DNA from 3 places in the Marisediminitalea sp. genome. Region 1 is predicted to be linked to each of the others. Evidence: predicted binding sites of a transcription regulator. Region 1 holds the regulator's gene; each other region holds the start of a gene.
What was found. The regulator LexA, encoded in region 1, represses DNA repair genes until DNA is damaged. The targets are predictions, from matches to a motif close to TACTGTATNNNNATACAGTA.
Positions count from the first base shown of each region.

Region 2: the regulator LexA is predicted to act here: its motif matches at 1,415-1,434, upstream of dinB (DNA polymerase IV).
Region 3: the regulator LexA is predicted to act here: its motif matches at 2,136-2,155, upstream of recG (ATP-dependent DNA helicase RecG).

Region 1 covers NZ_CFIDRX010000001.1:36,391-39,675, reverse strand. Annotated here, with positions in the region: gene coxB (cytochrome c oxidase subunit II) at 1-544, opposite strand, end outside; gene lexA (transcriptional repressor LexA) at 972-1,595, opposite strand; gene AC4MRN_RS00155 (YcxB family protein) at 1,691-2,218, opposite strand; gene tmpT (thiopurine S-methyltransferase) at 2,219-2,851, opposite strand; gene AC4MRN_RS00145 (alpha/beta hydrolase) at 2,927-3,285, opposite strand, start outside.
Region 2 covers NZ_CFIDRX010000055.1:1,345-4,629, reverse strand. Annotated here, with positions in the region: gene AC4MRN_RS09110 (DUF1653 domain-containing protein) at 1-71, opposite strand, end outside; gene dinB (DNA polymerase IV) at 293-1,372, opposite strand; gene AC4MRN_RS09100 (helix-turn-helix domain-containing protein) at 1,543-2,352, shown strand; gene AC4MRN_RS09095 (carboxymuconolactone decarboxylase family protein) at 2,401-2,850, shown strand; gene AC4MRN_RS09090 (YrhK family protein) at 2,855-3,019, shown strand; gene AC4MRN_RS09085 (ion transporter) at 3,106-3,285, shown strand, end outside.
Region 3 covers NZ_CFIDRX010000006.1:4,030-7,314, forward strand. Annotated here, with positions in the region: gene AC4MRN_RS01725 (class I SAM-dependent methyltransferase) at 1-45, opposite strand, end outside; gene recG (ATP-dependent DNA helicase RecG) at 38-2,119, opposite strand; gene AC4MRN_RS01735 (hypothetical protein) at 2,345-2,923, shown strand; gene AC4MRN_RS01740 (FMN-binding negative transcriptional regulator) at 2,981-3,285, shown strand, end outside.

The DNA.
Region 1 (3,285 bases):
CGTCGTCAGAAGTGATCAGGAAACGGACCTTTTGCCCGGTCGGGATCACCAGTGGGCGGTCAACCTCGAGCAAATAGTTTTCGCCTTTGTTGTAGCGGTTATTGATTTGTTCACGCTGTGTGGCGAGCAGGGAGTAATACTCTACCTCACGGTCCATGTACTTGTAGTGCCACTTCCACTGCGACCCGGTAACCAGCACCGTAAGATCCGCTTCCGTGGTATCTTCCATGGCTATCAGGGTTTTCGCGGCAGGCACTGCCATGAATATAAGAATGAGAAAAGGAATTACCGTCCAGGCAATTTCCACCTTCACGTTTTCATGAAAATTCGCGGGTTTGGCACCGCGGGATTTTCTGTGCAGGTACATTGAAACAAACATGACTCCGAACACCACTACTGCTATCCCTACGCAAATAGAGAACATCAGCATGTGGAGATCGTATACCTGTCCACTGATTTCCGTCGCGCCGCGTCGTAAATTTAATGACGATACGTCGTTACTTCCCGCAGCAATCGCTGTCGTTCCGACTACTAACAGAACCAATGCAGTACAGGCTTTCAGTACGCATCTCTCGAGTTGCTTCACTCAACACCTCCGTTAAGGCCCGCCAGCGTCTCACAGAACGCCCCATTGCGAGAATAAGCTTCCAGGCCCTTTATGGTTGTTTTTTGAACTAGCCTTTTAATATTTTGTGCTTCTTATGTTATTTATTTGTTAAGCACTGTATAAGAATTACTCATTGTGTGTTTTGCGTCCAGTCCTTTTTCGCTAAAATCTGGATTACTGGCTATTTTTCGTCCAATCAGGCAAAAAATACTGCATTCATGTGAGTGAGTGTTTATTAACTAAAATTGATGGTGATGAGAGAGATTTAGCAAGGTAAAAGAGCGGTTTGATAGGATTATGCTCTTCAAATACAAAAAAACCGGCGCTAAGCCGGTTTTTAAATGCGTTATTATGGTGCAGTTGATTACATCCAGTCTGCGTTCCGAATGACACCTACTGCGATACCTTCGATGTTGAAGGGCTGATTAGCAAGATCGACCTTAATAGGTGAAAACTCTTCATTTTCAGCGTGTAACAACACTTCACGCCCACGCTTTTCAAGGCGCTTTACGGTAACGTCTTCGTCAACACGCGCGACAACCACCTGACCATTGTGCACATCGGTTGTGCGATGAACGGCAAGCAAGTCACCGTCCAAAATGCCAATATCCTTCATACTCATACCGTTAACGCGCAGCAAAAAGTCGGCTTTTGGATGGAACAAAGCGGGATCCACTTTGTAATGCATTTCAACGTGTTCCTGCGCCAGGATGGGTTCACCCGCAGCAACCCGACCAATCAACGGCAGGCCTTCTTCTTCGACTTCATCGTCCAACGGAATATTTAATTTAATCCCGCGGGATGTGCCCGGCAGAATGTCGATCACACCCTTTTTGGCCAGCGCTTTTAAGTGCTCCTCCGCTGCGTTTGCGGAGCGGAATCCCAGTTCACGGGCAATCTCAGCACGCGTTGGCGGCATGCCGGTGTCCGTCATGGTTGACTTAATGAGGTCGAGTACTTCTTGTTGTCGGGGAGTTAATGGACGCATAAACAGCCTGTTTTTCCATACAGTTAACTGTGAGTATATACAGGTTTACACAAATGACAACCGGGTTTTGTATAAATTCTCCGTTAAACGGCAGTTTATGCCAGTTGCTTTGCTTGGTTCACCTGATTGAGCAACTGTTGCCTGAACGCATCCATCTGCGCCTGATTCTCGAAACTATGGCGGGGAAATACGTGATACTGATAGCCTGACACCTGCAGCAATAAAAACGATCCGACCTGCCGAACATGCCCCAGCGCGCCCCACTTATGCAGTGTTTCATTGGCTATGGTTTTTTCAAACAGGCCGTCTTGTTGGCACTGGTATTCGTGCTTTCCCAATATCCCATTCGATACTTTGGATACCATGAGTACCGTCGCAATACACCAGAGAAAATAGACCAGTGTCGCCACAAAGCCGGTCAATAATGACCCTGTAACCATGACCATCCAGACAACGACATCATCCGGCATGCCGCGGTCATACACCAGGTAACTCAGGACGCCCAAGGCGATACACAGCATGTATTTGTAGGTAAACGGCGCAGTGGCAAGGAACCAGACGTTGAATCTCACCAAGTCAGCACGCGTAATAAAGGTTTCTATGGTAGAAATACGCGCTGTCATTTATTTCACCAGCCACGCCGACTCTACTGCCGGTACTTTGCCTTTCAAGCCGCCTTCAAGTGGTTCACTCGCCAGTCCTGGCTGCAGCCTGTCACTGCCATAGAGCTCAATTAATTCGGCTTCTGTTACCGAAAAAGGCGGGCCGCTGTGCAGTGCCTGATCATACTCAAATGTGATTAGCAGGTGTTGTGCTTTTGGGGCCGCGGCTTTCAACGTCTTAACGTAGGCACGGCGCATGTCCTCGGGCAAGGCCACCAGCGCAGCACGATCATAAACTCCGTCTATGTCACCCAGTAATTCGGGGGTTATCGATAAGATGTCGCCACAATACAGTGTAATATCGGGGGCCTGGTAACAAGTAAAATCATCAACGTCAGACACCGTAGGCGTAATACCCAATTCAGCAAAGTACTGTTGAACAGCAGATTCATTCAGCTCAACGCCTATCACCTCACAACCCCGTTGCAACAACCAGGTCATATCCTGAGATTTACCGCACAATGGCACTAACACGCGCTTGCCGTCGGTTAGACCAGCAGTTTCAGCAAATCGAACTAAAAACGCATTGATGTCTTTTTGGTGGAAACCAATTTCCCCCCGCTCCCATTTGTCGTGCCAAAACGCATGCTGCATGCCGCCTCCTACTGCGCAAATTGCGATTAGGTTATACCTGGGGTTATCCTCCAGGCATACCTGTTCATTGCATTGTTATTGTTTTTTGAAAGGGTTGTCCAGTACATGCGTGCGTAATGCCGGCTGTACCCGACCTCCGTCCATAGCCTCCATCATATGCTGTAATGCCGGACTGATAACCCCTTTGACTTCAGTAAAATAACTGTGTCCTTTCGGCTTATCAAAGGTGTTGTTGAAGTTGTCGCAGTCTACCTCGTAAACGTTTCTGGGCACCTTACTCAGTTCTTCTACCCCCGTCATACCGAGACGTTTGGATAGCTGACGGTTTTTCAGATTGGCCACTTTACTCGCCGGCATCGCGAGATCATCGTTCGCGAAATACACCACTAAGTTTCTGGTGACTCTGGGTAACAATGCACCGCTTCGTCCGGGCT
Region 2 (3,285 bases), on a different contig from region 1:
GAATGGTTGGCAACACCAATTACTTCGTAATTGTTCCCTTTGTAATGCTGGTAAACGCCGGGTTTTATCATTTTTTGTCTCCTTTTGGGTGGCAAAAGCGTTAAAGCCTGAATGTCGATGCTGTCATATCGCTGGTGATACGCTGAACTCAGTATTTTGGTCTCGCTGTTTCCTTATTTTAAAATACAAATGTGACACCTGTGTCACATTTCTGCATAGTCATGCAAATTGTAATGCAATAAGCTGATCCAAAGCATGAATATGCAAGTTTAGTAGAAGATTATACTTTCTGCTAATTATCATCAAAAGGCAGAAGCAGTTGCTGGGCATCTTTGGGCTCATCCAAGCCTACCTGCAACCCTACCAAGCGAATACCTCTGTCCCTCGCTCGCTGATATGCCTCTTTTAACAGCGCCTGAAAACTCGGCTTAGCCACTTCAGAATAACGATGCTCTACGGTGGTTAACTGAAAATCCTGAAACTTCAGTTTTACCCCAAGGGACTTTATTAGCATTGGCTTACTGGCGTGGTATTTCTTCTGATGTAATGCCAGACGATTCACCAGTGTATCGTACAGATACTCAACCACCTCCAGACACTCCGCCTCGGAATGTATATCGGCACTGAGGGTTCTTTCAACACCCACGGATTTGCGCACCCGATTTGTTTGTATGTCCCGCTCATCGATGCCGTGTGCCCTTTGCCACAATATATGCCCGAACTTACCAAAGCGTTTTTGGATTTGTTCATAAGGGTATTGCCTGACATCTTCACAGGTGTACAAACCCAGTTGATGCAGTTTTTGTAGCGTCACTTCCCCTACACCCGGAATTTTCTTCAGCGGAAGCCTGCGCACAAAGCTATCGAGTTCATCCGGGGCGACCACACACAACCCATTGGGTTTATTCTCATCGCTGGCAATCTTGGCGACAAACTTACAAGGCGCCACACCCGCGGACGCGGTTAGATTTAATTCTCGCTGTATGCGGTAGCGTATGGCCTCTGCAATACGTGTTGCACTGCCTTTGTACAACTGGCTGTCAGTCACATCCAGATAGGCTTCATCTAACGACAACGGCTCAATTTTGGTTGCGTAATCAGCAAATATTTCTCTGATTTTACGAGACTCTTCCTGATACACCGACATTCTGCCGGGTATTAGCTTTAAATCAGGGCAGAGTTTCAAAGCATAGGCTGAGGCCATAGCGGAGCGCACGCCGAACTGTCTGGCTGGGTAGTTACACGTAGCAATAACACCGCGTCGATCAGAGCTGCCACCAATCGCAATGGGCACATTTTGCAGCGCCGGGTTATCCCGCATCTCCACTGCGGCATAAAAGCAGTCCATATCTACGTGGATTATTTTACGCACAACCGACATTCCAGCCTGAAGCTATTTAGTACGTGCATATAATACTGTATATACGTACACATATCCAGCAAACCAAATTGACAGCAACGTTCGCCATAATGTTTGCGTGATATATATACACTCTGTGATTGTGTGTATTATTGATACTGAATCATTAAGCCCTATTGCATATGGAACTCGAATCACTCGGTATTATTGTGCCGGCGTCACTTTCGCTGCAACAACCCAGTTGGTATGCGCCGCACCGCGCATTGGCCGACCATGTGCAGTGCATCTGGTGTATGCCATTACAACCTGACACAACCCGCCCGATAGAAAAGCTCTATCCGGATGCAGGGGCGAGCCTGATGTTTGAGTTTACCCGGAGTAATGTCGTTTGCCGCTTCTGTTTTAATACCGACACCATACCGCACCGCTGGTCATCTGATGCAGAACATCTCAGTGTGCGGCTGAAGCCGGGTGCGATCCCGGTGTTGCTGAGTCCGGTGTTTCTGACTTCGGTGAATCAATCACAACAGGTTGATGAGTATGACTTGCCAGGTATTACCGCGTTGTGTGAAGCGTTGCTTCCACTCGCTGCTGAACAAAGAGTAATGTGTATTCAACAGTGGTTACTCAGCAGACTACAGTGTCATACGCAACGCAACAACCCCGTCAACACAGCGATGGTCGCCGCACTTTGTGGTATTACGGCATCGCCCGAACAGTACGCCAGAGAATTAGGTATGTCTCGCAGAACCCTGGAAAGGCGTATGCGTTCGCTGATGGGCATTACCCCAAACCAAATGTTCAGCTTTCATCGCATCCGCAAGGCAAGAGAATTGCTGCTACGTGGCAAAACACCCCTTGCCGATATTGCGGTGCTCGCGGGCTTTTATGACCAGGCCCATTTTACCAATCTTTTTCACGAGGCAACCATGGAGTCGCCTGCGCAATACCGGCGCAGAAAGTTGTCGCAAATTTCCAATACCTCAACATAGTAACCGCCTACCCTCTTCATCAGTCACTTAAAGAATGAGGAACCAACAATGACGGCGCGTATAGCCCCCAATGAACTCTTTGCACATTGCCCACGAATCTCGGAGCACCTGATTGAACTAGGCAAAACCAGCGATGATAACGTATCGGCCCGCCTGCGGCATTTAGTAAAACTTCGGGTATCGCAACTCAACCATTGTGGCTTTTGTCAGGTCATGCATGCCTCAGAGGCCCGGGCTGACGGCGAAGCACAACCTCGCCTCGATGTATTGCCTGCGTGGCGTGAAGCACCTTGTTTTACCGCACAGGAACAAGCCGCGTTAGCGTGGGCAGAAGCGGTAACCATGATTGCAACCCAACCGGATGTGTCAGACGCTTTCGCTCAGGCGGCGGAGCAGTTTAGCAATCAGGCACTCATTGAACTCACTACGGTTATTTTGGAAATTAACAGCTGGAACCGGATTGCGGTTAGCTTTAACTTTACCCCGGAAGTGGAGTAGGCCTGTGCTGCAAAACAAGAATAAGACACTCATCATTGCCAGCCTGTGTTTTCTATGCGGAAGCACATTGTTTTTACCCCAACTGGTAAATTATGCCACGGTCGGCGTATACCTGTTTATGCTAGGGTCAGTGTTAATGCTGGTTGATACGTTGAGCACAAAGGAGTAGTGTAAAAAATGTACCAGGCGGCGCGGTTATTACGCGCTACCTGATTTCATTCGCTGATAACTGCGCTAACTGACCAGGGACGTGTCATGAACAAACGCAAGGATTGCTTTTGGGATAAACCCGGCCCCACCTGGGTGATTATTACGCTGATCCTGTATTCAGTGCTGACGTTTTCACTGGAAACTATTCCTAACCTGTCTCCACCCGTTAAAACGTTTTTGCGTTGTTCTGAATTCGTTGTTGTTATTATATTTACCCTCGAATAC
Region 3 (3,285 bases), on a different contig from region 1:
GGGCGCAATTTGATTGTCGAAAATAACGGGCACCGAATCAGGCATGACCATATTGCTCCTTGTGACCAATCCAGCGGTTAATGATGGCCTGAGCATGGGATGGATACTCCTGCCAGAGCTTTACTGCAATATGCTGTACCTGTGGAATGAGCTGCGCGTCACGCACTAAGTCGGCAATTTTAAGTTCAGCCATACCGGTCTGGCGGGTGCCCATCAACTCGCCTGGCCCACGAATTTCTAAGTCTCGCTGAGCGATATAAAAACCGTCATTAGACTCGCGTAGCACCGCCAAACGCTTGGTCGCGGTTTTCGACAGCGGGCTTTGATACATCAGCACGCAGTGGCTCTCGACAGCGCCCCGCCCAACACGGCCGCGCAGCTGGTGTAGCTGGGCTAACCCGAGGCGTTCAGGGTTTTCGATGATCATAAGGCTGGCATTGGGCACGTCCACACCAACTTCAATTACCGTGGTGGCTACCAGCAAATCCAGTTCACCGGCTTTAAACGCATCCATTACCGCCAGTTTTTCAGCGGCTTTTAAACGGCCATGAACCAAACCCACATTTAAGTCGGGCAGGGCGGTTTTGAGTATTACAGCTGTGTCTTCCGCTGCCTGACACTGCAGCACTTCGGATTCGTCAATCAATGTACACACCCAATACGCCTGACGGCCCTGCTCGCCACAAGCTTCGCGCACCCGTTCAATTACATCACCACGTCGGGTATCGGGCAGAGCCACGGTTTTCACAGGCGTACGCCCCGGCGGTAATTCATCAATCACCGAGGTATCCAAATCAGCGTAGGCAGTCATAGCCAGTGTGCGGGGGATGGGGGTGGCGGTCATAATTAACTGATGCGGGAAGCGCCCTTGGGCTTCGCCTTTTTCACGCAGCGCCAGTCGCTGATGCACACCAAAACGGTGCTGTTCATCAACAATCACCAGCGCTAGTTGACTGTAAGTTACCTGCTCCTGAAAAATCGCATGGGTTCCCACCAGCATTTGAATGGTGCCATTAGCGAGGTTTTCCAGTACCTGCTCACGGGCCTTGCCTTTTAGCTTACCGGCCAGCCAGCCTACCTGAATCCCTAATGGCTCCAGCCACTGGCTGAAGTTGTTAGCATGTTGCTCTGCCAACAGCTCCGTAGGCGCCATCAACGCAACCTGATACCCCGCCCCAATTGCTGACAACGCAGCCAGCGCGGCTACCAGGGTTTTACCTGAGCCTACATCGCCCTGCACCAGACGCATCATTGGTCGTGGCTGCCGCATATCCTGCTGAATATCAGCGACCACGCGCTGCTGAGCGCCGGTAGGTGAAAAGGGCAAATTCCCCAGCAGCTTATCAATTAAACCGTTGTCTACCTCGATGGCGATACCCGGCTGCGCATCGCTTTGCTGCCTGATTTTCAGCACGCTTAAATGCTGAGCCAGCAGCTCTTCCAGAATTAAACGCATTTGCGCCGGATGCTTACCGTCTTCCAACTGCTCTACGGCTACGCTGGGTGGCGGACGATGAACCAGCTTTAACGCATCAGCCAGACTCACCTGCTGGCTGTACATGCCGTCGGGTAACAAGTCATTCAGTGCGCCTTTATCCAGCATGGCTAGCGCCTGTTCGGTAAGGTTGCGCAGGGTAAGTTGTTTAACACCTTCGGTGGTGGGATACACCGGAGTCAGGGTTTCTTCCAGTTCTTCGGTATCGGCCTCAATGAGTTTGAATTCGGGGTGCATCATTTCCAGCCCCCACTTACCCGTGCGAATCTCACCGAAACAACGCAGTTCATTGCCCGGAGTCATCATATTGCGTTGCAGTGTGCCGAAGTGAAAAAAGCGCAGGGTAATGGTGCCGGTGCCGTCACTGAGTTTCACCACCAGCATGCGCTTTTTACCGTACTGAATATCTGCCGACATCACCTCACCCAAAATGCTGACGTGGGTAAACGGCCGGCAGTCACCAATGGCGTAGATGCGCGTGCGATCTTCGTAGCGGGATGGCAAATGAAACAGCACATCCTGCACGGTGTTTAAGCCTATTTTCGCGAGTTTTTCTGCGACTTTTGCGCCCACGCCTTTAAGTTGTGTAATAGGTAGCGTGGCAAGCGACTCTTCCGCTCGCATAATAATGAATATTCCTTCCTGTATTTATACACAGCAGTGTAATTCAAGCCTTGGAGCATTGCGAGCCTGAATGCGCGGTTAAGCCACCCCATACAACGCCAAGCTACTCATCACCTCTTTATGGCAATCACCAGGGAGGAGATAAAACCTACTAAAGTACCCTTTCGATAACGCCGCAAACACCTATAGTTTTTAAAACGAATAAAAGAACATGTTGTTGTGCTCATGTACCAGATTTCACGATTCACACTAACAGCCTGTATTTGCCTGCTGCTATTGGCCTGTGTAACTACCGCCGAACAACCTACAGGCCCACTTGCCGGTAAAAAATCCATTGTATTGATGGGCAACAAAGGGGAACAGCTGGCCATCGGCACAGTTTTATTTACGCCGACTGATAACAGCGACAGGGTCAGTTACACCATCGATATCGACTACGCGCTTTTTACCGATTACTTTCTGTCGATGAAAGAAATGAAGTGTCTGGAAGGGCCAGAGCTATGGTGTCATCTGCGTTACCCTTACGAGCAACCCCGTACAGTGACCGCCACTGACCTAAGCTGGTTGTCACACGACTTGTTGTTTATGTTTAAAAAGAAAGGCGAATTCGGCGCAAACTTCTGGAATGGTATTTACTACGAATTCGACGTGCGCGATGACGCAATTTACGGCAAGGCACAGGCTGTTAACCTGAATCTGTTAGCAGCGCCACCGGATGATTTAGCTATCCCGCCATTTAATGCGTTTGAACGCAGCGAAACCGAGTCAGCCCCGCGATTCCTGCCATTTGTAGAAATTCGTTAGTACCGCCACGCAATTTATGGTCAACTGTGGTTTTCGTGTTGGCTTTTGAGAATTGGTATGTTTGTCCCCGCTCCCTTTGCATTTAAAGAGAAAACTGAACAGCTTGCGTTTATCGATGAATACGCCTTTGCCGTGCTGGTAAGCCAGAATCTGCAGGCGACGCATATTCCTTTGCTTGCTAGGCAAGACGGCGACGAGCTGGTTCTGGAAGGACACGTGGCACGTGGGAACCCGCATTGGAAAAAACTGGATAATACCGAATCGCTAGCGGTCTTTGCCGGGCCACACGCGTATATTTCGCCTGGCTGGTACGCAAGTTCGCCCAATGTTCCCACCTGGAACTATGTTGCTGTGCACGCCAA